3 regions of the Streptomyces sp. NRRL F-5755 genome follow, and region 3 is predicted to be linked to each of the others. Evidence: riboswitches for the same ligand, from Rfam matches in the RefSeq annotation. Region 3 holds a riboswitch; each other region holds the start of a gene.
What was found. A riboswitch is a leader RNA that binds a small molecule or an ion and turns the genes downstream of it on or off. The one in region 3 is predicted to bind cobalamin.
Positions count from the first base shown of each region.

Region 1: another riboswitch for cobalamin. It lies ahead of metE (5-methyltetrahydropteroyltriglutamate--homocysteine S-methyltransferase); the one in region 3 lies ahead of ADK86_RS36190 (cobalamin biosynthesis protein).
Region 2: another riboswitch for cobalamin. It lies ahead of ADK86_RS29225 (HoxN/HupN/NixA family nickel/cobalt transporter); the one in region 3 lies ahead of ADK86_RS36190 (cobalamin biosynthesis protein).

Region 1 covers NZ_LGCW01000206.1:26,470-36,740, reverse strand. The annotation lists gene ADK86_RS17685 (AfsR/SARP family transcriptional regulator) at 1-2,099, shown strand, start outside; gene ADK86_RS17680 (lysophospholipid acyltransferase family protein) at 2,270-2,977, opposite strand; gene metE (5-methyltetrahydropteroyltriglutamate--homocysteine S-methyltransferase) at 3,250-5,568, opposite strand; cobalamin riboswitch at 5,758-5,985, opposite strand; gene ADK86_RS17670 (hypothetical protein) at 6,117-7,673, opposite strand; gene ADK86_RS17665 (DUF5954 family protein) at 8,446-9,570, shown strand; gene ADK86_RS17660 (maleylpyruvate isomerase N-terminal domain-containing protein) at 9,745-10,271, shown strand, end outside.
Region 2 covers NZ_LGCW01000284.1:108,198-118,468, forward strand. The annotation lists gene ADK86_RS29190 (heavy metal translocating P-type ATPase) at 1-1,623, opposite strand, end outside; gene ADK86_RS29195 (hypothetical protein) at 1,620-1,850, opposite strand; gene ADK86_RS29200 (cytochrome P450 family protein) at 2,251-3,603, shown strand; gene ADK86_RS29205 (L-tyrosine/L-tryptophan isonitrile synthase family protein) at 3,600-4,610, shown strand; gene ADK86_RS29210 (ABC transporter ATP-binding protein) at 4,580-5,365, opposite strand; gene ADK86_RS29215 (FecCD family ABC transporter permease) at 5,449-6,669, opposite strand; gene ADK86_RS29220 (ABC transporter substrate-binding protein) at 6,669-7,775, opposite strand; cobalamin riboswitch at 7,979-8,192, shown strand; gene ADK86_RS29225 (HoxN/HupN/NixA family nickel/cobalt transporter) at 8,190-9,443, shown strand; gene ADK86_RS29230 (VOC family protein) at 9,575-10,075, opposite strand; gene ADK86_RS29235 (DoxX family protein) at 10,142-10,271, opposite strand, start outside.
Region 3 covers NZ_LGCW01000309.1:8,243-18,513, reverse strand. The annotation lists gene ADK86_RS36225 (VOC family protein) at 1-124, shown strand, start outside; gene ADK86_RS36220 (hypothetical protein) at 176-1,660, opposite strand; gene ADK86_RS36215 (alpha/beta hydrolase) at 1,948-3,075, opposite strand; gene ADK86_RS36210 (class II aldolase/adducin family protein) at 3,203-3,856, opposite strand; gene ADK86_RS36205 (lysozyme) at 4,223-5,026, shown strand; gene ADK86_RS36200 (inorganic phosphate transporter) at 5,265-6,632, shown strand; gene ADK86_RS36195 (hypothetical protein) at 6,679-6,915, shown strand; cobalamin riboswitch at 7,113-7,261, shown strand; gene ADK86_RS36190 (cobalamin biosynthesis protein) at 7,389-8,360, shown strand; gene ADK86_RS36185 (cobyric acid synthase) at 8,419-10,029, shown strand; gene ADK86_RS36180 (putative cobaltochelatase) at 10,029-10,271, shown strand, end outside.

The sequences.
Region 1 (10,271 bases), on a different contig from region 3:
TTCCCCCGGACACCCGGGATTTCACCGGGCGGGCCGCGCTGGTCGAGGAGCTGGTCGCGTACCTCGGTCCGGGCAGGGGGAGCGGGGTGGCCGTGTGCGCGGTCGAGGGGATCGGTGGCGTCGGAAAGACCGCCTTGGCGGTGCATGTCGCGCACGCGGTCCGGCCGTTCTTCCCGGACGGGCAGTTGTACGTCGACCTTCGGGGCTGCGGACCGTGCCCGGCCGACCCGGAGTCCGTACTGGGGGCTTTCCTGCGGGCCCTGGGGGTATCGGACTGTGCCATCCCCGAGGGGGTGAGCGAGCGCTCCGCGCTCTACCGGTCCGTACTCGACGGCCGCCGCGTCCTGGCCTTGCTGGACAACGCCCGCGACGCCGCCCAGGTCCGTCCTCTGCTGCCGGGCACGGACGGCTGTGCCGCCCTGGTCACCAGCCGCAACCGGCTGGCCCACCCGGCGGGGACCCACGCGGTGGCCCTGGACGTCATGCGGCCCCAAGAAGCCCTCGCCCTGTTCACCCGCATCACCGGCGAAGGAGGCGAGGACGCCCGGGCGGTCGTGGCGGCGTGCGGCCGGCTGCCGCTGGCCATCCGGATCGCCGCCGCCCGCCTGGTGGCACGCCGCGCCTGGACCGCCGCCGACCTGGTACGCAAACTGGCCGACGAACACCATCGGCTGGACGAACTCCAGGCCGGCGACCTCGGCATCGAGGCCACCTTCGAGCTGGGATACGGGCAGCTCGCCGCCCGGCAGGCCCGCGCTTTCCGGCTGGTGGCCCTGCCGTGCGGGCCGGACATCTCGCTGGGCGCCGCCGCGGCCGTACTCGGCTTGGACACCGAAGAGGCCGGAAAGACGCTGGAGTTCCTGGTGGACACCTCGCTGCTGGAATCCCCCGCGCCGGACCGCTACCGCTACCACGACCTCCTGCGCCTCTACGCCCGTGCCCGTGCCGAACGGGACGATCCCCCGGAGCAGCGCGAGGCGGCGCGCTCGCGGTTGCTGGACCACTACCTGGCCACGGCCGCCCGCGTGTACACGATGAACCGGCCCGGAGAACCCCTGCTGGATCATCTTGAGCCCACCCAGTACCCGGGCCTGGCCTTCGAGGACCGGGAACGCGCGCTGGAATGGCTGTACACGGAGGCCGGCAACCTGCTGGCCTGCGCCCGCGCCTCGGCCCGCGGGCCCACGCTGCGTCGTGCGGCGGACCTCATGCTGGTGACCAAGGATCTGGCCGATTCGGGCACGGGCGCCCGGCAGTACGAGCAGACGATCGAGCACCTGCTGACGGCCGCGCTGGAAGCGCAGGACACCCATGCCGAAGGGCGGCTGCGCCTGCTCATGATCCACCTCCACATCATGGCCGGCCGTCTCGCGGAGGCGGACCGGCAGGCGCAGGCCGCCATGGCGCTCCGGCGCCACTGCGCGGACCCCGTTCTCTCCTCGAACGCTCTCAACGAGAGCGGCATCATCGCGAGTCTGCGGGGCCGCCATGAAGACGCGGAATCTCTCCTGAAGCAGGCTCTTGCCGCGTTTCGCGGCTACGGGAACCAGAACAGCGTGGCCAGCGCGCTGGCCAACCTTGCCCTCCTCTACCAGGACACCGGACGCATCGCCGAAGGGGTGGGCCTGGCCGAGCAGTGCCTGGCCCTCTACCAGGCAATCGGCGCGACGACGCGGCTGGCCGCCGGCCACTACACACTCGGCGTGGCCCTGACACAGGCCGGGCGCCCGGAGGACGCCCTGCGGCAACTCGAACAAGCCGTAGCCCTCTACCAGGACAGCAGGCAGTGCCTGTGGGAGGCGATGACGTACTGGCGGATGGCAGAAGCCCACCTCGCCGCGGACCGTCCGGCGCAGGCCGCGGGCCGGGCCGAAGAGGCCCTGGCCATCCTGTGTGGCCCCAGTGGCCAATGGGCCCGCGCCAACGCCCTCACCGCCCTCGGGCACGCCCTCCGGCGGACCGGGCACGCGGACCGCGCCCGCGTCTGCTGGCACAAAGCCTTGGAGACGTACGAGGCGCTGGACTCCCCGGAGGCACCCGCCGTACGGAGGCTGCTGCCCGCGGGCAGGCCGGCGCCGGTAGGCGACGCGGACGTGTAGATCCGCGTGCCCATGAATCCGCCGGAGCGCGCGGTCCGGAGACGAGCCGTAGACGCCCGACGCGGCCCGGACGGTCCTGGCCTCCGCACCGGTGCCTGCCCGCGCCTTGTGCGGCGTCGAGCACGATGGAAATCGGCGCGGCAGTCTTTCCGTCCCGACCACCCCCGCGCTCACCGGAACCGCCGCACCAACCCCCACTGCGACTGCTGCCGCGCCTTCGCCTCGTTCGCGTACTCGTCCACGTACTCCTGGCCGGAGAGCTGCAGGATCTCGTACATGATCTCGTCGGTGACGGCGCGCAGCGCGGCGTGTTCGCCGTCCAGGCCCGCGAACCGCTCGAATTCCAGCGGCTTGCCGAAGCGGATGGTGATGCGCATGGCTCGCGGCAGGCGGCGGCCGGTGGGCTGTGCCTCGAACGTACCGATCATCGCGCACGGGATCACCGGCACCTGGGCCTTGATCGCCATCGCGGCCACTCCCGTACGGCCCTTGTAGAGCCGCCCGTCGTGCGACCGCGTCCCCTCCGGGTAGATCCCCAGCACCCGCCCCTTGCGCAGCACCGCCAGCCCGGACCGCAACGCGGCCTGGGCCGCCTTGCCGCCGGAGCGGTCCACCGGAATCTGTCCGATTCCCCGGAAGAACGCCGCGGTCAGCCGCCCGCGCAGACCGGGTCCCGTGAAGTATTCGGACTTCGCCAGAAACGTGACCCGCCTCGGCACGATCACCGGCATCACGAAGTGGTCCGAGAACGACAGATGGTTGCCCGCAATGATCGCCGGGCCCTGCAAGGGCACATGCTCCAGCCCCTCCACCCGCGGCCGGAAGATCAGCCGCAGCAACGGCCCCAGGATCACGTACTTGAGCACCTGATAGAACACAGGGCCTCTCCTCACTCTCCGGAACCGGCTCAACGACGCTGTTTACGCAGGTCAGACGAGGTGCAGGAGGACGTAGTGTAGATGCAGGGGGGAGCGTCCGTAACCACTCGTGGGGGTACCGGTGGGGCGTGACGCCGGAAGGCGGTGGTGGACGGCCGGGAGGACGCTCGGGCGTGCGCCCTCCCGGCCGTCACGGGTTCCGGCCGCAATCAGTCACCGGCCGTCACCGGTTCTCGCCATAAGCAATCACCGGCTGTCACAGCCCCTCGACATCAGGCAGAAGGAATCTCCGCCCGAACGGTCCGCGCGGCGGCGACCAGATTCTCCAGCGAAGCGCGGGTCTCGGGCCAGGCGCGCGTCTTCAGGCCGCAGTCCGGATTGACCCACAGGCGCTCGGCCGGGATCGCGTCGAGGCCCTTGCGCAGGAGGCTCGCCGCCTCCTCGGCGCTGGGCACGCGGGGCGAGTGGATGTCGTACACCCCGGGGCCGGCCTCGCGCGGGTAGCCGTGTGCGGCCAGTTCGCGGGCGACCTGCATGTGGGAGCGGGCCGCCTCCAGGCTGATGACGTCGGCGTCGAGATCGTCGATGGCCTGGACGATGTCGCCGAACTCGGCGTAGCACATGTGCGTGTGGATCTGGGTCCGGTCCCGCACGCCGCTCGTGGTGAGGCGGAACGCCTCGGTGGCCCAGGCGAGGTAGGCGGCGTGACCGGCGGCGCGCAGCGGCAGCGTCTCGCGCAGGGCGGGCTCGTCCACCTGGATGACCGAGGTGCCCGCCGCTTCGAGGTCGGCGACCTCGTCGCGCAGGGCCAGGGCCACTTGGCGCGCGGTGTCGCCGAGCGGCTGGTCGTCGCGTACGAAGGACCAGGCGAGCATGGTGACCGGGCCGGTCAGCATGCCCTTGACGGGCCGGTCGGTGCAGGACTGGGCGTACGTCGTCCAGCGCACCGTCATCGGCTCGGGCCGCGAGATGTCACCGGCCAGGACCGGCGGACGCACATACCGCGTGCCGTACGACTGGACCCAGCCGTGCTGTGTGGCGAGGTAGCCGGTCAGCTGCTCCGCGAAGTACTGCACCATGTCGTTGCGTTCGGGCTCGCCGTGCACCAGGACATCGATGCCCGCCTTCTCCTGGAAGGCGAGGACCTCGCGGATCTCGTTCCTGATGCGCTCCTCGTAGCCGGCGGTATCGATGCGCCCGGCCCGCAGATCGGCGCGGGCGGCGCGCAGTTCACCGGTCTGCGGGAAGGAGCCGATGGTGGTGGTCGGCAGCAGGGGCAGGCCCAGGTGGGCCCGCTGGGCGGCGGCGCGCTTCGCGTACGGTGCCGAGCGGCGCCCGTCCGCGTCGGTGACGGCGGCGGCGCGGGCGCGTACGGCGGGGTCGTGGGTGATCGCGGAACCGGCGCGGGACGCCAGGTCGGCGCGGTTGGCGGCCAGTTCGGCGGCGATCGTGTGGGTGCCCTGCGCGAGGCCGCGGGCGAGGGTGGCGATCTCGGCCGTCTTCTGCTTGGCGAACGCGAGCCAGCGCAGGATCTGCGGGTCGATGTCGCGCTCGACGGCGGCGTCGAGCGGCACGTGCAGCAGGGAGCAGGAGGCGGCCACGTCGACCCGGTCGGCCAGCCCCAGCAGGGTGCCGAGCGTGGCCAGCGACTTCTCGTAGTCGTTGATCCAGATGTTGCGGCCGTTGACGACACCGGCGACCAGGCGCTTGCCGGGCAGGCCGCCCGCGGCGGCGAGCGCGTCCAGGTTGCCGGCGGCGGCCTCGGTGAAGTCCAGCGCCAGGCCGTCGACGGGAGCCTTGGCCAGGACCGGCAGGGCCTCGCCGAGCTGGTCGAAGTACGAGGCGACCAGCAGCTTCGGGCGGTCGGTGAGGGCTCCGAGGTCGCGGTACGCGCGCTCCGCGGCGTTCAGCTCGGCCGGGGTGCGGTCCTGGACGAGGGCGGGCTCGTCCAGCTGCACCCACTCGGCCCCGGCCGCGCGCAGATCGCCCAGGACCTCCGCGTACACCGGCAGCAGCCGGTCGAGCAGGATCAGCGGGTCGAAGCCGGCGGCGACCCCGGGGGCGGGCTTGGCCAGCAGGAGGTAGGTGACCGGGCCGACGAGCACCGGACGCGGCGTGTGCCCGAGGGCGAGCGCTTCTTTCAGCTCGCCGACCTGCTTGGCGGAGTCCGCGGCGAAGACCGTGTCGGGCCCCAGTTCAGGCACCAGATAGTGATAATTGGTGTCGAACCACTTCGTCATCTCCAGCGGCGCCACGTCCTGAGTGCCGCGCGCCATCGCGAAGTAGCCGTCCAGGGCGCCGGCCTCGACGGCGGCGCGGTGCCGGTCCGGGACGGCTCCGACCATGACGCTGGTGTCCAGGACGTGGTCGTAGTACGAGAAGTCACCGGTCGGCACCTCGTGCACGCCGGCGTCCACGAGCTGCTGCCAGTTCGCACGGCGCAAGCCCCGCGCGGTCTCCACCAGGGCGTCCGCGGTGACGCGGCCCTTCCAGTAGCCCTCGATGGCCTTCTTCAGTTCCCGGTGCTGACCTTGGCGGGGGTAGCCGTACACGGTGGCCCGTGCTGCCGCGGCTGCGGGCTTCGCTGTCACGGAACTCTCCTTCGCGGATGTGTTCTTGAGTACGTCCCGGAAACGGGACGAGAACGCGAAGGAACGACGCGTCGGACGAGCCGCGAAGCGTACGCCGACGCTCCTGCCCGCCTGACATGTACGGTTCCGGACCAAGTCCGGAACGCTCCCAACCCGCCCTCGAGGTCTCCGGGAAGACCGCGCACGCATGGACGCGCGCGGGCAACGGGCAGGTCTTCGGACTCGCGGGCACGCCTGCCGGGCTCTCCCGGCGGGCACCTACTGGCCGTCGCTTCCCGGATCCGCGGCCCGGATCCAGTGCGTATGACGGCGGTCGTTCCCGCTCACCGCTGCGGGGCAGTCCCGGATTCCCACCGGGTTCCCTCTTACGACGCGCCTGCCTGGCGGGCAGGGCGAACCAGCTGCACCGGACACAGTAGATCGAGCGGGGCCCGAGCGGACAGACCTGTTCATATGGCGGGACGGGAAATGAGATGGGGGGACGTCGAAGCCGTACGGGATCCGGCAGGGACCGGCCCGTACGGCTTCGGCGCTACGTGACGGAGGGTTCAGCCGGCAGACGGCTGCGACGTGCCGGAGGAGAACCGGCCGGACGCGAGCTTCCATTCGCGGTGCAAGGTGCCCAGCGGAATGCGCTTCTGGAAGAGCGGAGTGCCGAAGATCGTCAGCTGGGCCTGGAGCGAGCCGCTCAGATCCAGCCCTCCGAAAGCCTTCCAGTCGGCCGTGACGGAACCCTTCCCGTCGGAGGAACCGATGGCCGCGGCACTGGCCTCGCCGCGCAGATACGGAGCGACATCGGCGCTCACACCGACCGCACCGTACAGGCCGACGCTCGCCTCGGTACCGAGCGTGGCCTTCGCCTGGCCCGATGCCGTCACAGCGGCCTGTACGGGGGTGGAGTGCATGCCGGATTCGCTGACGGGCTTCCAGCCCCCGGCCCAGGAGTAGCTGCCGCCGACCCGGAAGTCGCCCTTGAGGTCCTGCTTGATGTCGACGCTGACCCGGCCGTCCGCCTCGACCGCGAGGTAGCACGTGAGGTCGAGGTTGACGACGACCGGCACCGGGCCGACCTGGATGACCGGATCGGCGTGGAGCTTGGCGAACGGCATCCGCAGCGGCTTACCCGTGGAGGCAGCGGCCTGGCCCTTGAAGCGCCACTGGGAGGACCAGTCACCGGACAGCCCGATGAACGCGCCGCCGGGTGCCGTGTGGTTGGCGGAGGCGGGAGAGGGCGTGGCGTGCGCTCGGCTGCCGTCGTAAGCGAACTCCACCTTGGGCGACAGCTGCACGAAGCCGCCAACCGAGGCGGAGGCACTCGCCGGGGCGCCCTCCGCGGTGGCGACCGAAGCACCGACGTCCAGGCGCAGACTGCCGAGGGGCAGCGTGGCACCGTGCGGCCCGAAGCGGCGCTCGCCATTCTTCGCCCAGGAAACCTTCACCCCCTTGACCAGCGGCTCGACCGAGACGGCAGCCGGATCGACGGGCACCTTCCCATCGGCCTTGCCCTTGCCCAGCAGCGCATCGAGCGTGGCCGGCGCGGTGTTGACCTCGGTGCCCTTCGCCGTCGTGCCCCGTACGGCGGTGACCTTGGCCAGGACGCCGCTGGGGGCGCCGGGAGCGGGCGCGCTCGCGATGACGTCGCCGACGGCCACGGCCGAGTTCTTCGCGGGAGCGGAGGCGGAGGGAGTGGGGGAGGGGGCGGTGGATGCGGAGGCCGAGGAGGACGGGTTCGGGAGGTGCTTCGCCGGGCTGACGACGACCGCGCGGCCGCTGCGGCGGTCGTACGAGGCGACCCGTACCGCGGACTTGTACTGCGGGCGTCCGTCGCCGGACGGGCGGGCCACGGCCGCCGCACCGGCGGGGCCGGACGACGTGGGAGCCGCACCGACGGCCAGCCGCTGCCCGCCGCTGCCGCCCTTGCCGGCGGTGACGTCGGCGGCGTCATGGCCCTCGGCGGCCTGGGCGGCGGTCGCCCCGGCGCCGGGTTCGCCGGACCCGCCGGTGCCGGCGTCGGGGCCGGCGCCACTGCCCGACGAACAGCCGGAAGCCAGCAGGGAGATGACGGTCAGGGCAGGTATGAGTGCCTGCTTGGTGATCGTACGCAAGGTGAGCCCTAGAGAATGTGGGGTGGGGCACGCCGTGACGAAGTCGCCTCCGGCAACGGCGCCTCACAACAATGGGACGGTTGCGAAGAAGTGCGGATGTGCGGAAAGGGAGCTGGGTGATCATGCCATGACCGGTGGTCCGGGGCGAATTCGGGCTGTACGCCGGGGCATTGATATGGACCAATGATGATTTCGCGGTGAACTATCTCGGGGGTGCGGGGGATTCCGCGATGGGTGGTCCGGTCTGCTGAATGGTTGAGGGGGCAACGGAAATGGGGTGGTGGGATTGCGGGGGTGTTCTTGGTGGTCTTGGTGGTCTTGGTGGGGTGGTGCCGGGGAGGGGCGTGGGGGAGGGGTGTGGGGGCGCGCTTCGAGAGGTCGCGCTTCGAGGGGTGGGGCTTCGAGAGGCTGCGCTTCGAGGGGCGGGGCGTGTCGCTTGCGGTGCGAGGCGTGACGCGTCCATCCGTACGGTACGGGCCTGAGCGAGCGCGCCGAAGGGGCGCCGCCCGGCCTGAGTTGCCCGATTGGCGGGCGCCGGGTTGTGGCCCGTCTGTCTGATCTGGTGCCCACGCAGCCCGTCGCGGCGAGGGCCCCCGGCCCCTGCGCGACCTCCCCGTCTCCCTGGGGCATCTGGCCTCCGAGCCGAACGATGCGGCCCATCGCCCCGAACTGCTTTGTGCCCATATCACACACCTGCACGCTCACCATGCGCGACCGGGTTGTTTCCCCGGTTTTCCGGCGGAGCCGCCACCGCTTCCGGCACATTCGGTGCATGAACGGTTACGAGGACAGGGTGCCCGGCTACCTCACCTTCCGGGTGGCTCCGCAGGACGGGCCCATTGCCGCCCTGGCGGACCTGGAGGCGTGGCAGGCGCGCGAGCGCTACCCGGAACTTCTGGGGGTGGGGCTGGCGGAGTTCTTCCACGCGAAGGAGCGCGATGCCGGCGGTTGGGAACTGTCCGAGCACGGCGCCAGCGAACCGCAGGGCGCCAGGGATTCCCTGGGGTCGCACTTCCGCCTGCGGGCCAAACGGGCCGACGAATCCGGTGACGCGGCGGCGCAGAAGGTGTGGATGGCGGCGGCGTTGCGCATGGACCGGGAGGTCGTCGACGAGATCTGCGTCCGTGGCGAGCGATTCCGTATCGTACGGGCGTCGAAATTCATCCGCATGGGCCGCAGCGGTCCCGAACCGCCCCGCCCCTCCGACCCCGATCCGGCGGAGGTCGGCGAAGCGCTTCGCGTGCCGTCCCGGACCAAGGGATTCGTTGTTGATCCTTACGTCAGTACCGGCCTGTCCGACGGCCTTCTGAAACTCGATCTCGTCCACTTCGTCGGCGGTTCCCCCAATGCGCCCGCGGAGGTACGCATCGACGCCCTGCGCGCCGCCGAGAAATACCCGGGCGGTGTGCTGCTGCCGGCGGTGTTCATGACCTCGGAACGGGTGGACGGGCAGTGGAGGGCGCAGAATCCGGGGGCGTCGGATTCCACTCCGCAAGGGGCCAGGGACGGGCTTGCCGCATGGCTCCGGGTGATGGCCCCGTTCAATCTGCGGCTGTCGGAAGAGAAGCGGGCGGAGTATGCGCGAGCGGCCGATGCGCTGGACGAGAAGCGGAGCAACGGTCTGAGCGTCGATGGGCGCCGGTTCCGTATTACGCGGGTGGAGCGGCTGGTCCGGATCGGCCCCAGCGGACCGGAGGGCCCGCGGCCCAGCGATTTCGACCCCCAGCCTCCCGTGGAGGTCCACACCCAGCAGTTGAAGGATCAGGGGCTGTGGAAGGAAGAGGACGAGCCGCTCGAACTCGACGCACGGACGCTGGAGTTCAAGGCATTGTGGGAGCAGGAAGAGGCTCGCCGAGCGGCGGCCAAGGAGCGCAAGACGAATAAGAAGCGCACCTGAACGCAGTAAGTCGCTGTTGTGCTCGGTGAATCACTGTTGAGCTCGGCTCCGCCCCGACGGAGCCGAGCTCAACTGCATCTATACGCACACTCCTGCCACCACTGCCCCGTCCCGCATGGCCCGGGCGGACGAAATCCGGTCGCGGCCGACGCCGGGCGCTGCTAGCTTGCGGCCGTGGATCTCTTCTCACGCTCTTGGACGGCGCTGCGCACCGCGGTCGCCGAGCTTTCGGACGAGGATTTCGCGCGGCCGTCGGGCTGCGCCGGCTGGCTCGTACGGGACCTGGTGTGTCACCTGATCATCGACGCCCAGGACGTCCTGATCACCCTCGTCACCCCCGCCGACACGGAACCGACCCGCGACGCGGTGACGTACTGGGAGGTCGCCGACACGCCGCCGACCGGTGACGACCCGCTCGACGCGCTGATCGTCCGCCTGGCCGCCGCGTACGAGGACCCGGGGCTGCTCAAGTTCCATCTGGACGACCTCGGTTCCGCCGCCGGCCGCGCCGCCGAACTCGCGGACCCCACGGTCAGGGTCAGTACCCGCGACGTCGTACTCACCACGGGCGACTACCTTTCCGCGTACGTTCTGGAGTGGACGCTGCACCACCTCGACCTGATCGCGCACGTGCCGAACGCGGCGGAACCGCCCACCGAGGGTCTGGCCCGAACGCGGGAAATGCTGGAAAAGATCGCCGG
Region 2 (10,271 bases), on a different contig from region 3:
GTCGCCGAGGGCCGTGCGGCGCGTGTCGGCGTGGGCGGTGATGGCGCGCGCCAGGGGGTGTTCGGAGCCGTGCTCGACAGCGGCGGCGAGGCGGACGGCCTCGTCGGGTGTCAGACGTACGGTTTCCTCGGCGGCCCGGGGCGCGGCCTCGGCCTGGGCCTGGGCCTCGGCCTCAGCGGTGTTCAGGCGTACGCCTTCGTCGGCGGTGTCCAGGCGTACGGTCTCGTCGGCGGCGCCCACCGCGGAACCGGTGTCTGTACGCCCCGTAACGCCCACCACGCTCATCCGCCCGGTGGTCAGCGTTCCCGTCTTGTCCAGCACCAGGGTGTCGATGCGCCGCAGCCGTTCCAGGGCCCGCGGCCCGCTGACGAGGATGCCCAGTTGCGCGCCCCGCCCGGTGGCGGCCAGCAGGGCCGTGGGCGTGGCGAGTCCTAGCGCGCAGGGGCAGGCGACGACCAGGACGGCCACCGCAGCGGTCACCGCCGCCTGCGGGTCCGCGCCCGCGCCCAGCCAGAAGCCGAGCACGGTCACGGACACCGCCAGCACGGCCGGCACGAAGACCCCGGCCACCGCGTCGGCCAGGCGCTGTACCCGGGTCTTGCCGGTCTGGGCCTCCTCCACGAGGCGGGTGATCCGCGCCAGCCGGGTGTCCGCGCCGACCGCGGCGGCGCGCACTTCGAGGAGCCCGCCCGCGTTCACCGCACCGCCGACGACCGCCGCACCCGGCCCGACCTCCACCGGGCGGCTCTCCCCGGTGACCAGCGACAGGTCGAGCGCTGAACTGCCATCCACCACCGTGCCGTCGGTGGCCACCCGCTCCCCGGGGCGGACCAGGAAGCGGTCGCCGACCTGGAGGTCGGCCACCGGAATCCGGCGCTCCACGGTGGCGTCGGTACCGGCGGCCCCGTCCTCGACCGGTACCCGTACGGACACGTCCGTGCCGACCAGTTCGGCCAGCGCCCGCAGCGCCGACCCCGTACCGCGGCGCGCCCCCGCCTCCAGCCGCCGCCCGGCCAGGACGAACAGCGGTACGCCGACGGCCGCCTCCAGGTAGCTGTGCGCGGTGCCGCCGCTCAGGAAGAGCGCGTACGCGGACCAGGCGAACGAGGCGGCCACACCGAGGGAGACCAGCGTGTCCATGGTCGCGGCGCCGTGCCACAGGCCGCGTGCCGCACGCAGGTGGAAGGGCAGCGCGCCCCACACGGCGACCGGCGCGGTCAGCGCGAAGCAGAGCCACTGCCAGTTGCGGAACTGCCAGGCCGGGACCATCGACAGGACGAGTACGGGGACGGACAGGAGCGCGGTGACGAGGAGGCGGGTGCGGTCCGCGTCCGTCGGCCGGTCTTCGGGGTGCGGGGTGGCTTCCTCTATGGGTTCCCTCGCCGGGTTCCCGGCCGGTTTCCGTACCGGCTCCGGCAGTTGGGCCGTGAAGCCCGCGGCCTCCACGGTCGCGACGAGGTCGCCCACGGCGAGCGTGGCCGGATGCTGGACGCGGGCCTTGCCGGTGGCCAGGTTCACCGTGGCGGTCACCCCGTCGAGGCGGCCCAGCTTCTTCTCCACCCGGTTGACGCAGGCGGCGCAGGTCATGCCGCCCACCGTCAGTACGGTGACGCGCTCGCTCATCCCATCCCGCCCATGCCGCTCATGCCGCTCATGCCGCTCATGCCGCCACCGTCCGCCGGTTGTTGCGGAGCCCCGGGGGCCTGCCCGCCCGGCCGCATCCCCGGCGCCACGGGCCCGGCGGCCGCCCCCGCCCCGTACGCGCACACGAACAGGACGACGAGCAGCGCCACGAACCCGAGCACCGGTTTCGCGGGCAGTACGGATGACAAGCGCCGGACGAGAGACATGGCCGCTCCGATACACAGACGGGGAAGGGGAGGGAGGGCAGGGGGAAGGAACGCAGGGAGGACGGGTTACCGCGGCGAGCGCAGCGCAGCGCGCAGCGCGAACGGCAGCCGCCGGGAACGCGCTGCTCGGCGCAGCCATCGTGGCACGCCCAACCGCCCCCGCCCCCACTCCGATCGCCTACCGGCCCACGTGAGGTTTGTCCTTCCCGCCCGCCGGAACCAGCCCGGCCGCCGCTCCGACTACCTGGGTTTCCGCCGCCGTTCCGGGCGCCCGCGCGGCCCCGTTCCGCCACCCGGCGGGAACTCGGCGCCCGCTTCGCCCGACCACTGAGTGAAGCGCGCGCACGACCGGCACCGGGCGTGCACGCGGACACCTACCGACTGCCGAGGAGCACGGTCCATGCGCCCACCCCGCCTACCCGAACCGCTCCCCCTCTACGGGGAGGACTACAAGCGCGACCCGTACCCCCTGTACGCCGAGCTGCGCGAGCGCGGCCCCGTCCACCGGGTCGGATTCCCGAGCGGCGTACACGCCTGGCTCATCACCGGATACGAGGCCGCGCACCGGGCACTGAACGATCCCCGGCTGGGCAAGCACCACTCCCGGGGCAACGCCGCCTGGCGCGCCCGCGCATCGATCATGCCCGAGCCGCAGCACTCGCAGCTCCAGGTCCACCTGCTGCACCAGGACCCGCCCCGGCACACCGCCATGCGGCGCCTGATCACCGACGCCTTCGCGCCCAGGCGGATCGCCGGACTCCGGCCGCGGTTCGAGCGCCTGGCGGAGGAACTGCTGGATGCACTGCCGTCCGCGAGCCCGGACCGGCACGGAGGCAGCGTGGACCTGGTCGCCTCGTTCGCGGCGCGCTTCCCCTTCCTCGTACTCGCCGAGGTCATCGGCCTGCCGGACGCGTTCACCGCGCGTTTCGACCGCGACTGGGGCAAGGTCGTCCAGCCCGTCGGCCCGGACGATCCCGGCCGTCCGGCGTACGAGGCCCGGCTGCGCGGCTTGCAGGGCTATATCGCCGACCTCGTACGCCACAAGCGGCAGGAAGGCGGCACCGACCTGCTCTCCCGTCTCGTCACCGCCTGCGACGCCGGGGAGCTGGACGACGCCGAACTGGACTCCATGATCTTCCAACTCCTCGTCGCCGGACAGGAGCCCGTCACCAACCAGATCACGACGGCGCTGACCACCCTCCTCCGGCACCCGGAACACCTCGCGCGGCTGCGCGACGACCCCGCGCTCCTCCCCCGCGCGGTGGAGGAACTGCTCCGCTACGACAGTGCTTTCGAGCTGACGACCTGGCGGTTCCTCGCGGCGGACGCGGATGTGTCGGGCACGCGGATCCCGGCCGGCGACTCCGTGATCGTCTCGCTGTGCGCGGCCAACCGCGACCCCGCCCGCTTTCCCGCCCCCGACACGCTCGACTTCGACCGTACGCCCAACCCGCATCTCGCCTTCGGCCACGGCATCCACTTCTGCCCGGGCGCCACGCTGGCCCGTACCGAACTGCACATCGCCCTGGAGACGCTGCTCCGCCGCCTGCCGGGCCTGCGCCTGGCCGTGCCGGACGGCGACTTGAGGTGGATACCGGCGGTGCTGGCGCGTGGGGTGGATGAGCTTCCGGTCTCTTACGGGGCGGTTGGCGGGGCTGCGGGCAGCGATGGCGGGGCGGGTACGGAACCGGCCGGACCGGCTCCGTACGCCTGCCCCTTCAGCAGCGCTGCCGGAGAGGCCGCCGCCCGATGAGACACCCGGCTCCCAGCGCACCGGCCGCCATGGCCACCGATGTCCTCGCCACCCTCCTCCCCCACCACCGCACCCTGGAGGCGACGGCCCCGGCGCACGAGGCGGCGCCCGCCGACTTCCCGTATCAGCTCCAGCAGTTGGAGCACCTGATAGCGGCGCGCCGCCCGATCGTTCTCACCCTCCCCGGCTTCCCCTGCAAGTCCCCCAACCCCGCCAAGGTCCTCGGCCGCCTCCCCGACGAGGGCGAACGCCTCGCGCTGCGCTTCCTCGACGGGCTCTGTGCCCGGATCGGCGAGCGGTACGCGCCGGGCGCACGGCTCGTCATCTGCTCTGACGGGCACATCTTCAGCGACCTGATCGGCGTCCCGGACCCGCACGTCGACGCGTACAACGACGCGCTGCGCGCCATGATCCGTACGGCCGGGCTGTCCCACCTGAGCACCTTCGACCTCCGCGACGTCTACGGGGACCTGCCCTGCGACGCCAAACGCGAACAGGTACTCCGCCGGTACGCCCCGTCCCTGGGCGCCCTGCGCGCCGAAACCAAGGGCGCGGCGGCCCACGACGGCGAAACGCTGCGCCTGTACCGGGGCATCACCCGCTTCCTGTTCGAGGACACCACCGGCTTCGAGGGCACCCGTTCCGCGCTGCAACGCGCCTGCCGCAGCCGCGCCTACGGAGTCATCCGGCGCAGCCGCGCCTGGGGCGAGCTGATCGCCGAGCACCACCCCGACGCCGTACGGCTGTCCATCCACCCGCAGCCGCGCGGCGCGGCGAAGTTCGGCATCCGGCTGCTCGACGCGCCCGACGCCTGGATGACGCCGTGGCACGCGTGCGTACTGCGGCAGGCCGACGGCGGCGTACGGCTGCTGCGCGCGGCGGACGCGGCCCGGCTGGGGCACCTCGTCCACCGGGACGGCCGCCCGAGCCACTATGCGGAGGGAGCCGGGCGGCCGGTGCCGGTCCGGATGACGGCTCAGGTGCCGCCGTCCGCGACCCGCCGCTGATCCACGGCGATCAGCGGGTCCCTCGTCAGCGGATGGTCGACCACCGTCGCCCGTACCCCGAACACCTCGGCCAGCAGCTCCGGCGTGAGCACCTCGCGCGGCGCGCCGGACGCCACCACCGCCCCCTCGGACAGCACATGCAGCCGGTCGCAGACCGAAGCCGCCGCGTTCAGGTCGTGCAGCGAGACGAGCGTCGTGCAGGCCCGGCCGCGCAGCAGGGCCAGCAGCTCGACCTGGTGCCGTACGTCCAGGTGGTTCGTCGGCTCGTCCAGTACGAGCACGTCCGGGGCCTGGGCGAACGCGCGGGCCAGCAGCGCCCGCTGCCGCTCGCCGCCGGACAGCGCCGAGAACCGCCGCCCGCCGTACCCGGCCAGTCCCACCTCGGCCAGGGCGCGGGCCACCGCCTCCCGGTCGGCGCGGTCGTCACCCGCGAACGCCCGCTTGTACGGGGTGCGGCCCATCGCCACCACCTCGTGGACGGTGAGTTCGAAGTCGCCGCCGCGTTCCTGGGGCAGGGCGGCGATGTGCCGGGCGGTACGCGTCGGCGGCATGGACCGGATGTCCTCCCCGGCCAGCAGCACCCGGCCCGCATCCGGCCGCAGGTGCCGGTAGACGGTACGCAGCACCGTGGACTTGCCGCTCCCGTTCGGTCCGATCACTCCCGCGATCTCCCCCGGCGCGGCCATCAGATGTACACCGGCCACCACGCACCGGCCCGCGTAGGACACGCGCAGGTCCTCGATGTCGATACGCAGGCCGGGGGCGGGGCGGGGGTGTTGGTCGCCGATACGGCCACCCGTATCCACATCCACGTCCGCTTCCGTCATGCTCTTCCGGCTCATGCCCCCACTCCCAACCGCCGGTCCAGCACATAGAGCAGCACCGGCGCACCGATCAGCGCCGTCACCACCCCCACCGGCAACTCCTGGCCGTCCATGGCGGTACGGCACACGATGTCGACCACCACCAGCAGCAGCGCCCCGGTGAGCGCGGCCAGCGGCAACAGCCGTCGGTGGTCGCCCCCGACGATCAGCCGGCACAGGTGCGGCACCATCAGGCCCACGAAGGCGATGGCCCCGGACACCGCGACCAGTACGCCGGTCAGCAGGCTGGTCACCACGAACAGCAGCCGGCGCAGCCGGACGACGTCCACGCCCACGCTCGCCGCCGTCTCGTCCCCCATGGTCAGCGCGTTGAGCGCGCGGGCACGTGCCTGGAGGGCCAGCAGCCCGGCGGGCACGGCGAGCACCGGCAGGGCGAGCGTGCCCCACGTGGCGCCGCCGAGGCTGCCCATCAGCCAGAACAGCACGCCGCGCGTCTGCTGTTCGTCCCCGGCCTGGAGGACCAGGTAGCTGGTGAACCCCGCCAGGAACTGCCCGATACCGACGCCCGCGAGCACCAACCGCAGCGGCGCGAAACCGCCACCGCGCCGCGCCAGCGTCCAGACCAGCGCGAACGCGGTGAGCGCCCCGGCGAAGGCGGCCAGGGACAGGCCCAAGCCCCCGCCCAGCCCGAACGCCCCTCCCGCTCCCCCTGCTCCGAACACTCCGTCCATCCCGGCCATGACCCCCGCGCCCAGCACGATCGCGGCCACCGCGCCGAGCGAGGCGCCGTTGGAGATGCCCAGCAGGTACGGGTCGGCGAGCGGGTTGCGCACCAGCGCCTGGGTGGCCGTACCGACGAGCCCGAGCCCCGCGCCGACCAGCGCGGCGAGCAGCGCCCTGGGCACCCGCAGCTGCCAGACGATCAGATCGTCCGTACCGGGCCGCGGCGGCTCCCCGCCCAGCCGCCGGAACACCACCGACCACACCTCGCCCGGAGCGATGTCGGTGGCACCGAGCGAAACGGCGGCGGTCAGCGCGACGAACAGGGCGAGGAGGAGCCCGACGGCGATCCAGAGCGTGTGGGCGGGGCTTGGGGGCGTACGGGTGGGGCCCGGGGGCTTATCGGTGGGGCCTGGGGCCGTACCGGCGGGGCTCGCGTCCGTACGAGCGGGCCCCGCGCCCGTACCGGCCGGCCCCGCATCCGTACGGGCCCGCCCCGCAACCAACCGCCTCATCAGCGGCCCGCCCCGCCGGCAGCCAGGCCATCCGTGCCCTCCGTGCCCTCCACGCCGCCCAGCCGGTCCGGATACAGCGTCGCCGCGATCCGCCGTACCGTATCGGCGTTGCCGACCCCCGCGATGGTCGTCCGCTCCGAGCCGATGCGCAGGAATTTCCCTTCCTTCACCGCGCGCAGGCCCGCCGTGGCCGGGAACGTCCGGAGGAATTGCTCGGCCTCGTCGAACGCCTTCTCATTGGCCGCGGCGCTGCCCCGGTTCCGTACACCGAGCTGGATCCAGTCCGGGTCCTTGCCGACCACGTCCTCCCACGAGACCCGCTGGAAATCCCCCGCGCAGTCCGCAAAGACGTTCCGCGCCCCGGCCTCGGTCAGCACCGCGTTCGCCACCTGCCGGTTGCAGACGGCCACGGGCTGCTTCGTTCCCGCGTCGAAATCGAAGAAGAAATACGAGGGCCGTTTATCCGCCGGTACGTCCGCGATGGCCTTACGTACCCCGGCAACCTTCTTCTCCATCTCCGCCACCAGCTGCAACGCCCGCGGCGACGTGCCCGTGACCTGCCCGAGGCGCCGGATGTCCCCCTCCACCGCGGACAGATCCCGCTGCGGCACCTTCTTGCGCGGCGCGCATGCCGTCGAGGCCAGATAGACGTGCTTGATGCCCGCCGCGGCGAATTCCGTCTCGGTCGGGCCGGTCGCCGCCCCGCCCATGTTGCCCATCGAAGCGAATGTGTCGATGTAGAGATCGGCCCCGGAACCGAGCAGCTTCTCCTTCGGAATCACCGTTTTGCCCAGGACCGGCACCCGCTGCGCCCGGGCGTCGAGTTCACCCGGCAACGTGCCTTTGCCCGGCGGGAAACCGGTGCCGACAATCCGGTCCTCGACACCCAGCCGAAGCAGCATCTCCAGACTCGCCGCATTGCTCGTGACGATTTTCCGCGGCGCCGTGGAAAACGTCGTCTTCCGCCCGTCGCAATCGGTCACAGTCACCGGAAAGCCACTCGCCTCGCCATCCCGGCTGCCCGAGGCCCCGGCCTCCCGCCCGTCGGCGCTGCCGCACCCCGCGGCCAGCGCGGCCACCGCCAGCACCGTCACCGCCGCCGTCACCGTCCGGCCCTTCGCCCCCAACCCCGGTCCCGGACCCACCACGTGCCCATTGATACGAGGACGCATATGCCCGCTCTCCCTGCCTCTCGACTGTCCGACGGCCCGCCGGCGCGGGCCCGGATCAGGTAGTCGAGCGACCGGCGCCCCGGGTTCCCGAGGCAGTGGCCCGGTGGCCGGCGCGCTGACCGGCGGCAGCGACGGCGTTAGAGTGTCCGGGCCGTGGTGTTCGGGAAGACCGGTGACGACCGTAAGGTCCAGGCCGGAGCGGCCCTCGCCACTGTGATCGGGAAGTTCCCGCCCCTGCCCGTACGCGCCCTTCGCCGTACGGAGCCACTGGCCGCAGCCCGCGGCCGGGAAGGCCGGGGCGGGCGCGCACACCCGTCAGCCAGGAGACCGGCCACGGCATCTCACGAACTGATCCACGAGGTGCTGGAGCGTGACCACCGGATGCCCCTGTCCACAGATCCCCCCTACTCTTCTTCCCCTTCCTCCCCTTCCCCCGCTTCAGCCGCGTCGCCCTCAGCTGCCCCCGACGGCTCCCGCGGCGGCTCCCCCGATGGCCCCGCCTCCCCCCTGCCCGACTTCCGCTGGCGGCGGCAGGACACCGTGCGGACCGCGGGACTGATAGCGGTCATCGCCGGGCTGCACATCGTCGCCTTCGGCGTGCTCTTCCTGCTGGTCGTACCGCACCACTACGCGGTGGGCTCGCAGGTCTTCGGCGTCGGCCTCGGCCTGACCGCGTACACCCTCGGCATGCGGCACGCCTTCGACGCGGACCACATCGCCGCCATCGACAACACCACCCGCAAACTGATGGCCGACGGCAAGCGGCCGGTCTCCGTGGGCTTCTGGTTCGCGCTCGGACACTCCAGCGTGGTCGTCGCCATGGCGGCGCTGGTCGCCGGCGGCGCGCAGCTCGCGGGCACCCTGCTGGACGACGAATCGCGCACCCACCAGGTGCTCGGCACCGTGGGCACCACGGTCTCCGGCGGTTTCCTGTACCTCATCGCCGCGCTCAACCTCGTCGCGCTGGCGGGCATCTGGCGAGTGTTCCGCGCCATGCGACAGGGCCGGTACGACGAGACGGAGCTGGAGCAGCACCTCGACTCGCGCGGCTTCATGAACCGCATACTGGGCCGCTTCACCCGCTCCATCACCCGGCCCGGCCAGATGTACCCGCTCGGCCTGCTCTTCGGCCTCGGCTTCGACACCGCGACCGAGGTGACGCTGATGGTGATGGCGGGCAGCGGCGCGGCGGCCGGTCTGCCCTGGTACGCGATCCTGGTGCTGCCGCTGCTGTTCGCGGCCGGAATGAGCCTGTTCGACACCCTGGACGGCACGTTCATGAACTTCGCGTACCAGTGGGCGTTCTCGAACCCGGTACGCAAGGTCTACTACAACCTCACGATCACCGGCCTGTCGATCGCCGTCGCGTTCTTCATCGGCACCATCGAGCTGGTCACCGTCCTGCACGACAAGCTGGACCTGAAGGACGGCGTCACCGGCTGGATCTCGTCCATCGACCTGGACAACGTCGGCTTCATCATCGTCGGCCTGTTCGTGGTCGTCTGGGCGGCGGCCCTGGCCTACTGGCGCTTGGCCGGGGTGGAGAAGCGCTGGTCGGCGCGGACTTCGGGAGCGGAGGCCGGGGTCGGGGAGGGCGGCTGACAGAGGCTGGGGGGCGGCTGGCAGAGGTCGGGGAGGCGGCCTGACGGGACCGGGGTGAGCCAACGTGCTACGAAGCTGGCCAGACGGTACGCGATACGCCCCTGCCCCTCACCCTCTGCCCCTCCCTCCCCTCAGGTGGCCGACCCGGCCGCCGCCCCCGTCTTGAGGTCCCGCCCCCAGCGCGCCAGCTCCGCTTCGAGGTCGAGCGGGCGGAGCCGGTCCGGTTCGTCCGGCCCCGGCCAGTCCTCGCGCGGCACCCGCCACATCACCTCGAACTCGTTGCCGTCCGGGTCCTTCGCGTACACCGACTTGGACACCAGGTGATCGGTGGCGCCGACCAGCGCACCCCGCTCCGCCAGCTCCGCCGCCACGTCCGCCAGCTCGCCGAGGGTCCCGACCTCCCACGCCAAGTGGTAGAGCCCCACCCGGCCGTGCTCGGGCCCGGGGGCCGCGGCCCCCACCGCGAACAGCCCGAGATCATGATCGTTGGCCGTTCCCTCCGCACTGAGGAACGCGGCCCGCCCCGGAATCTCCGTATCCACCCGGAACCCCAGCGTCTCGCTGTAGAAGGCCACGGCGCGCGCCACATCCCGTACGTAGAGCACCGCGTGATTCAACCGCCGTACCGCCACGTCAATCCCTCACCTTCCGCTGCTCACCGACAACTTCCCGACCTGCCCGCCCCCGCCCTGCGCCGCTCACTTGCGGATCAGCAGGAACACGACCGCCACGACCACACCGAGCACCAGGGCGGCCACGCCGTACGCCAGCCGGTGCGCGCGCAGGACCGGCAGCAGCCGGTCGACCGCGTACCGGCCGGGGCCGGTC
Region 3 (10,271 bases):
CGGGGCGGAGATAGTCCTGCCGCTCACGGACCAGGACTACGGCTCCCGTGAGTACACGGCCCGCGATCTGGAGGGCAACCTCTGGACCTTCGGGACGTACGCGCCGGCGCTGCCGCAGAGCTGAGGGACGGGCGCCGGACTCCGCGATCGGGTCCGGCCGCCCGCCCCGGGAGCGTCAGGCGCCGCCCGTGTGGACCTGGAAGGCGGCTCGCCGTACGGCCTTGGCGAGGGCCGGGTCGGGGTGGGCGGCGGCCAGCGCGACCAGGACCTGCACGGTGCGTGGATGGCCGACCGCCCGTACCTCCTCCAGCAGGCGCGGGACCGAGCCCTGGACGGCCGATTCGAGGTGGCGGACCAGCAGCTGGCTCTCGCCGTGGTCGGCGACGGCCGCGGCGGTGTCCACCCACAGCCAGGTGGACTCCTCGCGGGTGAGCACGTCCGGCGCGGTCTCCGGGTCGCCGCCCTCGTGCTCGACCAGCCAGAGCAGGGCGTACGGCCGCAGGCCCGGCTCGTCGGCGGCGGCGCGCACGGCCGGCTCCGCCGGGGCGCCGACGGCGCGCAGCGCCTCGAAGGCGAGGCCGCGCAGCAGCGCGTCCTCGCCGCGGGCCACGTCGAGCAGTTCCTCGACCGCGCTGCCCGCGGACCGGGCGGCCAGCCAGGCGCGGTATTCGGCGCGTGCCGGGCCGGGGGTCAGCCGGGCGCAGCCGCGCAGCATCGCCTCGGCGGACTGCTCGATGTTGCCCGCCGGGCTCTGCGCGGCGACGCAGATCTGTTCCAGCTTGACCCAGACCGACCAGTTGCCGAGGGGGGTGAGCAGCGCTTCGCGTTCGGCGGGCACGCCGGTCTTCGCACCGTCGCGCACGACGAGCGCGCCGACGGCGGCGAGGCCGTCCAGCGACCAGTCCAGGAGCACCGCGAGTGACACCCCCGCGGCGTCACTCACCGCCTCGGCGGCGTCCGGGGCGGCGGGCTGCCTGCCGGTGGGAGCGGTCGGCCGGCCGGCCCCCGGCTCCGCGCCCCGGTCGGGCCCGTACGGCACCTCGCAGCGCTCGGTGCGGAGTTCCGCGACCCGTTGTTCCAGCATGTCCAGCAGGACCGGGAGCCGGACCGGGCCGGCCGACAGGTGCAGCAGGGAGAGGAGCTGCGGCACGGCCTCGACGACCTCGGCGACGGCGGTCGGGCCGGCGCCGGGCGGGGCGGGGCGCGCCAGCGACCAGGCGTCGAAGAGCGCGACCCAGCCGCGCAGCGCGGCGGTGTCGTCGCGCTCCCAGGCGCGCAGCCGCCAGCCGGGGCGGGCCACGCCGCCGTGCAGTTCGACGAGTCCGGCCAGCCGGGCCAGGTCCCAGTCCGTACGGACCTGGTGCACGGTCAGCCGCAGATCGTGCGCGGCCTGTTCGGTGACCTCCGCGGGCAGCGCGCCGTCCGCGCCGGCCCGCAGCCCGGCGCCCGCGCCGTACTCGCCGTCGGCCCAGCGGGCGAGCCGTACGGCACCGGCCAGACAGGCGCGGGCCTGCCGCGCCAGTTCGGCGGGCGGTGGCGTGCCCTGCGGCGGCCGGGGCGCAGGCCGGGCGGCCCGGGTGCTCACCGCTCGGCGGGCGGCGGCAATCGGTTGACGGGGGACGAGTCGGAGCCGGGAGTCGCGCGGAGTACGGGACGTCACAGGGGCAGTCTTCCCGTTGACGGCCCGAAAGCCCAATCGGAACGGTCGGTACGTTCCGGGAGAGCGTCGCACGAGGGGCGCACGAGGGCGTCATCACGGGCCCGTGTGCCGGTCGCCATGGGTTCACGGGCCGGTCACCAGGGACATCCGCGGCCGGACGGCCGGGCCCACGATCCCCGCACTCCCGGTCGTCCAGGCCCGCGCTCCCCGCACTCCCGGCCGTCCGGGCCCTGCACCCCGCCCTCCCCTCCGTCGCCCCCTCCCCCGGAACCCTCCCCGCCGCCCGCTCACATCAGCGGCGTGAGAAACCGCCGCAACGTTTCCTCATACCTGGCCGGATCCACGTTCCACATGGCCGCGTGGGGCGCGTGCGGCACCGGATGAAGGGTGATCAGGTCGGGGCGGCGGGCGGCGAGTTCCCGGGAGGCGGACCACGGGGCGAGGGTGTCGTCGGGGCCGTGGATCAGCAGGGTCGGCACCGTGAGCAGCTCCGGGACCCAGGCGTCGGCCAGCCGGTCGGCGTGCAGGCCGGTGCTGCCCTCGGCGGCGCGTACCGCCAGCGGCAGCAGCGGGCGCGGGGTACGGCGGGCGGCGGCCAGAGCGCGGACGGTGGCCTGCCAGTCCAGCACCGGCGAGTCCAGGACGAGGCCGGCGATGCGGTCGCGCAGTCCGGAGTTGGCGGCGGCGCGCAGGGCCATGGAGGCGCCGGTGGACCAGCCGTGCAGGACGACGCGCTCCGCGCCGTACCGGATCGCGTAGCGGATCGCGGCGTCCAGATCGCGCCATTCGGAGTCGCCGAGGTGGCTGATGCCGTCGGCGGTGGGCGGGGCGCCCGGGTCGTTGCGGTAGGCCGGGTCGAGGACGGGCAGCCGCTGGTCGCTGAGGAACGGCATGAGGACCATGGGGTGCTCGCGGGTGGTGCCCAGGCCGTGCACGGTGATCACCCAGGTCTCCCGGGCCCCCGGCACGAACCAGGCGGGCAGGGCCCCCAGTTCGCCGGGAATGTCGACATCGGCGCAGTCGAGGCCCAGCGCGTCGCGCGGGTTGCCGATGTGCACCTGAGGGGTGAGCCGCATCCGGGCGCCCGGCTCCAGGGTGCCGTGGGTGACCCGCTCCAGACGGCGGACGACCGTGTCGGCCGGATGCGGTACGTCGTCCACGACCGGGCCGACGACCGCGTGGGCGCCCGCGCCGGTCAGGCCGTACGTACCAGGGCGCAGCGAGGCGAGGCTGCGGGTGAGCGTGATCCGCCCGGGGCCGGTGGAGTGCACCGTGAGCCGGGGGTCGCCCGGCAACGGCCGGTCGGGCGCGGGTTTGAGGACCATGTCGCTGGCGTACCGGCCGGCCGCCACCGCGGCCGCGCCGGCACCGATCACCGTGGTGGCGGCCGCTGCCGCCGCAGTACCCAGACGCATCCTCCCCAGTGTGGACAAGTCCGGCGGTCGCGGCCAGTGGGCGGGAGCGGCCGGGTGACGGCGGGCGCGGCGGCGCGCGGCCGGGCCGGGACGCAGCGGGCGGGGCGGCCGTGGCGGGCGGCGGGCGTCAGCCGGGCTGCCCGTAGCCGCGCAGCCGGTCGCCGGCCGCGGCGACCTGTTCCGGCGTCAGCAGGGCGGGTTCGCGGCCGGGCAGCGAGCTGGCGGCGAGCCAGACGCGGCACATCCACTCCAGCTGGGCGGTGCGGTCGTACGCCTCGTCAAGGGTGCCGCCGTACACGATGGTGCCGTGGTTCCGCAGGAGGCAGCCGGTGCGGTCGCGCAGGGCGGCGAGCATGTTCTCGGCCAACTCCTCGGTGCCGTACAGGGCGTACGGCGCGACGCGGACGGGGCCGCCGAGGGCCGCGGTCATGTAGTGCACGGGCGGGAGTTCGGTGACGAGGGTGGAGACGGCGGTGGCGTGCGCGGCGTGGGTGTGCACGACGGCGCGGGCGCCGGTGGCGCGGTAGACGGCCAGGTGCATGGGCAGCTCGCTGGTCGGCCGGAGCGTGCCGCGGGCGGGGCGCCCGTCGAGGCCGACCGCGGTGAGGTCGCCGGGCCCGAGCCGGTCGTAGGGGACGCCGCTGGGCGTGACCAGGACGAGGTCGCCGACGCGTACCGAGACGTTGCCGGAGGTGCCGACGACCAGCCCGTCGGCGACCGTGCGGCGGGCGGTGGCGACCAGCTCGTCCCAGGCGCGGTCGATGGCTTCCCGGTCCGTCATGCGTGGGCCCTCCGGTGTGCTGTGCGGGCGCGTTCCCGCCGGGGCGCGCGGGGGTGGTGCGCGGGTGGCTGCGGACACCGTACGGGCCGGGGGCGTGGCCGTGGGGCGGACCCCCGCCTTCCGGTAGCCCCATGTCGGACCGGTGACACCTCGGCGGGGATTGACCGAGCATCGACCGCCTTGTACGGATCACTCGGTACTCTTCCGGAGATTTGTCATGCACGTAGCCATGCCCGTACGTCATGCCACCCGCACGCCATGACGCCCGTACGCCGTCATGGCGTACGCACCGCGCCCGCACGTAGCCATGCCCGCACGCAGCAGTTCCCGTACGTCGTCGTCCTGGGGAGATTCCGGGAGGGAACCATGGCCCGTGACCACGAGCACCAGCCCGACCCGCGGCACGCGGCGGGCGCCCCACGGCACCCGCGCCCGCCGCGCGCCAGACGCCGCCTCACCGCCGCCACACTCGCCCTCGGCGCGCTGACCGCGGTCCTGTACACCGCCGTGCCCGCGCCGCCCGCCGCCGAGGCCGCGGGCAAGCCGCTCGGCCACGACATCTCCTCCCACCAGGGCGCCGTCGACTGGCGGGACGTACGGGCGAAGGGCGGCCGGTTCGTCTACGTCAAGGCCACGGAGTCGGACTGGTATCGCAGCCCGCACTTCTCGCGGCAGTACCGCGGCGCGCGCAAGGCCGGTCTGCTGCGCGGCGCCTACCATTTCGGCGTGCCGAACGCGTCCTCCGGCGCCGCGCAGGCCCGGCACTTCCTGCGCCACAGCGGCGGGTGGAGGCCGGACGGCCGGACGCTGCCGCCGGCTCTCGACATCGAGCACAATCCGTACAACCCGGATCGGGCGTGCTTCGGGATGAGCCGCGCGGCGCTGGTCCGGTGGATCCGGGGGTTCAGCAACGAGGTGCTGCGGCAGACCGGGCGGCGGCCGGTGATCTATACGACGGCGCGGTGGTGGAACGGCTGCACCGGCGGCAGCCGGGCGTTCGCCGCCACCCACCCGCTGTGGCTGGCGAACTGGCACAGCACGCCCGGGAAGCTGCCGGCCGGCTGGGCGTACCCGAGCTTCTGGCAGTACGCGAACCACGGCACGCTGCCGGGCGACCAGAACAAGTGGAACGGCACGGCCGCCCAGCTCCGGCGCTTCGCCCGGGGCTGAGCCGGGAGACCGGGCGCGGGACGTCATGGGGCCTGGGCATATGCCGCACGGCGTCCGGTACGCCCGGGACACGCGGGGCTCCCGTGCTGATACGTACGGGGCCCGCGTGACGTCCCGGGCGCCTCCGCGCTACCCCTGCGGGGGCGTCACCGCGGCGCCCGGCCCAGTTCACCTTCCGTTCACCCGTCGTCCGTACGGTCCCGAGCGTTACTGACCATCGAACTGATTGCCTGGGTGAATGGAACACATCACGCTTCTCATCGGGATCGTGATCGTCACGGCCTTGGTGTTCGACTTTACGAACGGCTTCCACGACACGGCCAACGCCATGGCCACCACCATTTCCACCGGGGCGCTCAAGCCCAAGGCAGCGGTGGCGATGTCGGCGGCCCTCAACCTGCTCGGCGCGTTCCTGTCCGTGGAGGTCGCCAAGACCATCTCCGGCGGCATCATCGACGAGACCGCCGGCATCAGACCAGAAGTGATCTTCGCCGGACTGGTCGGCGCCATCGTCTGGAACCTCGTCACCTGGCTCGCCGGGCTCCCCTCCAGCTCCTCGCACGCCCTCTTCGGCGGTCTGATCGGCGCGACCCTGGTGTCCGTCGGCGCGAGCGGCGTGCACGGCGGCGCCGTGGTCATGAAGGTCCTCATCCCGGCCGTCGCCGCGCCGATCGTGGCCGGCCTGGCCTCGATGGCCGCGACCCGGCTGACGTACCGGCTGGCCCGCGACCGCGCCGAGGAGGACACCGCCAAGGGCTACCGCGCCGGGCAGATCGCCTCCGCCGCCCTGGTCTCCCTCGCCCACGGCACCAACGACGCCCAGAAGACGATGGGCGTGATCACCCTCGCGCTGATCACCGGCGGCGTCGTGGCGCCGCACGCCGACCCGCCGCTGTGGGTCATCGCCTCGGCCGGCCTGGCCATCGCGCTCGGCACCTACCTGGGCGGCTGGCGGATCATCCGCACCATGGGCAAGGGCATCACCGACATCCAGCCGCCGCAGGGCTTCGCCGCCCAGACCGGCGCCGCGGCCACCATCCTGGCCTCCTCCCACCTCGGCTTCGCGCTCTCCACCACCCAGGTCTGCTCCGGCTCCGTCATGGGCTCCGGGCTGGGCCGCAAGGGCGGCGTGGTGCGCTGGTCCACGGCGGGCCGGATGGTCGTCGCCTGGGGCCTGACGCTGCCGGCCGCCGGCCTGGTCGCGGCGGGCGCCGCGCTGCTGGCGGACCAGGGCGACTGGGGCATCGCGGCCGTCGCGGTCCTCGCGCTCGCCGTCTGCGGCGCGATCTGGGCGGCCTCCCGGCGCAAGCCGGTGGACCACACCAACGTCAACGAGGGTCCGGCCGCGGAGCCCGCGGGCGTCGTCACCGCCGCCCTGCAGGCCGTCTCGCCGCCGCCCGCCGGCCCGGTCGGGTCCGTCCCCGCGGCGGCCGAGGCTGTCGAGGCCACGGTCCCGGCGCCCGCGATGGCCGACGCGCCGCTCGCCGACCCGGTCGGCGCGGCCCCGGTGATCGCCGACCCGGTGACCGCCGATCCGGTGGCCGCCCACCCGCACGAGACGCACGGGACCAAGCGCCGCGCCAAGGCCGGCTCGGCCGCCGGCTGACCCCGACGTACGCCTCCCCCGGCTTCCACGAAGGAACGAGAACGCAATGAGCATCGACTGGGCAGCGCTCGGCCAGGTCTTCGGCGTCACGCTGGTCGTGACGGTCGGCATCGTGGGCCTGTTCACCCTCGGCATCGTCGGTACGTCCCGCAAGCCGCGCCAGGAGGGCGAGGCGGTGGCCGCCGACGGTCCCGGCGGGGCGGCGCGGACCGGTGCGTACGCCTGCTTCGCGCTGTGCGCGGCGGCCGTGGCGTACGGCATCTACCTGATCGTCGCCGCCTGACCGGCACCGGCACGGCGCCCCGGGGCGTCCGGTGACCGCGGCGGGTGCCGCGGTCACCGGACGCCCCGTCGCCGTATGCCGGGCACCGGGCCCTGTGGCCTTGGACACAGCCGTGAGCGGGGCCCCGCGCCGCAGGTCAAGCGCGAGTTGACGGGCTTCGCGGAGCGTGGTGGACTGCCGGAGCCAATCGGCGACAGATGAGGAAGTCCGGTGAGAATCCGGCGCGGTCCCGCCACTGTCACCGGGGAGCGCTCCTCCATCAAGGGCCACGGTCCGCGTCCGGGACGCGGGTTCCGTACGGACTGGAAGGCCGGGGGAAGCGCCGATCCGGGGAGCCAGGAGACTCTCGTCGCCGTACCCGTCGAACCAGGGCGCGGACCCTGAGTGAGGACCTACCGCCATGCCCGGCCGCAGTTCGAGACCTGCTGGACGTACCCCGCTGCCCCTCCGAGGCGCGACGGCGGTCTGATCCGATGCGTGCCGAACACGCCGGCTACGCGTGCGGCGCGGCCCTGGGTTTCCTCGGCGACCTGGTCGTGGGCGATCCCCGGCGCGGCCACCCGGTGGCCGCCTTCGGGCGGGCCGCGGCGGCCGTGGAGCGCCGCCTGTGGCGCGACGACCGCGGACGCGGGGCCCTGCACACCGCACTGTGCGCGGGCGGAACCGCCGCCGGTGCCGCGCTCCTCACCCGTGCCGTACGCCGCTCCCCCGCCGTCTCCGTAGCACTGACCGCCGCCGCCACCTGGGCCGTCCTGGGCGGCACCTCGCTGGGCCGCGAGGCGCGGGCCGTCGGCGGTGCGCTCGCCGTGGGCGACCTCGATGTGGCGCGCGAGCGCCTGCCGCACCTGTGCGGGCGCGACCCGCAGGCCCTGGACGGGCAGCAGATGGCGCGCGCGGTGGTCGAGTCCGTCGCCGAGAACACCTCGGACGCGGTGGTCGGCGCCCTGGTGTGGGGCGCGGTCGCGGGCGTGCCGGGGCTGCTGGCGTTCCGTGCCGTCAACACGCTGGACGCGATGGTGGGCCACAAATCACCGCGCTACCGCCGCTTCGGGTGGGCCTCGGCCCGCCTCGACGACGTGGCCGGCTTCCCCGGCTCGCGGCTGACCGCCGCGCTGGCGGTCCTGTCCGGCCCGGACCGGCGGGGCGCGTGGCGCGCCTGGCAGCAGGACGGCGCGTCGCACCCGAGCCCCAACGCGGGCCCGGTGGAGGCCGCTTTCGCGGGCGCGCTGGGCGTACGGCTGGGCGGCACCCTGGCGTACGGCGGCCGGGTCGAGCACCGGCCGGTGCTCAACGGCGGCACCGGGCGGCCCGTCGCGGTGGCGGACATCGACCGGGCCGTACGGCTGTCGCGCCGGGTGAGCGCGCTGGCGCTGGCGGCCACGGTCACGGGCCGTCTGGCGGCCGGTGCGGTACGCCGGTCCCGTACGGCCAGGAGGTCCAAGTGAGCAGCAGCAACGTACGGACGGCGAGGAGTGCCAGGTGAACGGTTCGGGTGGGGCGCCGCTGGGCGGCGGGCTGCTGGTGGCCGGCACCACGTCCGACGCGGGCAAGAGCGTGGTGACGGCGGGTATCTGCCGCTGGCTGGCCCGCAAGGGCGTCAAGGTGGCGCCCTTCAAGGCGCAGAACATGTCGCTGAACTCGTTCGTGACGCGCGAGGGCGCGGAGATCGGGCGGGCGCAGGCCATGCAGGCCGCGGCGGCGCGCGTCGAGCCGAGCGCGCTGATGAACCCCGTACTGCTCAAGCCGGGCAGTGACCGCAGCAGCCAGGTCGTGCTGATGGGTAAGCCGGTGGGCGAGCTGAGCGCGCGCGGCTACCACGCGGGGCGCCAGGAGCGGCTGCTCGGTACGGTCACGGACTGCCTCCAGGAGCTGCGCCGTACGCATGACGCGGTGATCTGCGAGGGCGCCGGCAGCCCCGCGGAGATCAACCTGCGGCGCACCGACATCGTGAACATGGGCATCGCGCGCGCTGCCCAGATCCCGGTCGTGGTGGTCGGCGACATCGACCGGGGCGGCGTGTTCGCCTCGTTCTTCGGCACCACGGCGCTGCTGTCCCGGGAGGACCAGGCGCTGGTCGCGGGCTATCTCGTCAACAAGTTCCGCGGCGATGTGACGCTGCTGGAACCCGGCCTGGAGATGCTGAAGGGGCTGAGCGGACGGCCCACCCTCGGGGTGCTGCCGTTCGCGCACGGCCTCGGCATCGACGAGGAGGACGGCCTGAGGGTGTCGCTGCGCGGCGCGGTCCGCGAGAGCGTCGTCGCGCCGCCGCACGGCGCGGATGTGCTGCGCGTCGCGGTGGCCGCCGTACCGCTGATGTCGAACTTCACGGACGTGGACGCGCTGGCCGCCGAACCGGGCGTCGTGGTGCGCTTCGTGGACCGCCCCGAGGAGCTGGCCGACGCCGACCTCGTGGTGCTGCCCGGCACCCGCGGCACCGTCCGCGCCCTCCAGTGGCTGCGCGAGCGCGGCATCGCGGACGCGGTGCGGCGGCGGGCCGCGGAGGGCCGCCCGGTGCTCGGCATCTGCGGCGGCTTCCAGATGCTGGGCGAGCGCATCGAGGACGAGGTCGAGTCGAAGGCCGGGACCGTGGACGGGCTGGGGCTGCTGCCCGTACGCGTACGGTTCGCGGCTGAGAAGACGCTGGCCCGGCCGGCCGGCGAGGCGCTGGGCGAGCCGGTCGAGGGGTACGAGATCCACCACGGCGTGGCGGAGGTCGACGGCGGCGAGCCGTTCCTGGAAGGCTGCCGGTCCGGGGCCGTCTGGGGCACCCACTGGCACGGCTCCCTGGAGAGCGACGGTTTCCGGCGGGCGTTCCTGCGGCGGGTGGCCGCCGACGCGGGCCGCGCGTTCGTCCCGGCGCCGGACACCAGCTTCGCCGCGCTGCGCGAGGAGCAGCTCGACAAGCTGGGCGACCTGATCGAGGAGCACGCGGACACGGACGCGCTGCTGCGGCTCATCGAGGACGGCGTCCCGGCCGGGCTGCCGTTCGTGCCGCCGGGGGCGCCGCCGATACCGCCGCCGCCCCCCGCCCCGGCCGCCCCCGGCGCGGCCGCCCCCGGCGCGGCCGCCGCACCGCCCGCACACCGCACGTCCCTCGAAGGGGGTACTCCTTAATGGCATCGGTCCCTTACCCGTTCACCGCGGTCGTCGGCATGTCCGACATGCGGCTGAGCCTGCTGCTCAACGCCATCTCGCCGGCCATCGGCGGGGTGCTGGTCCGCGGCGAGAAGGGCACCGCGAAGTCCACGATCGTGCGTGGCCTGACGGCGCTGATGCCGGACGTCCCGGTCGTCACCGGCTGCCGGTTCTCCTGCCACCCCGCCGCGCCGGACCCCGCGTGCCCGGACGGCCCCCAC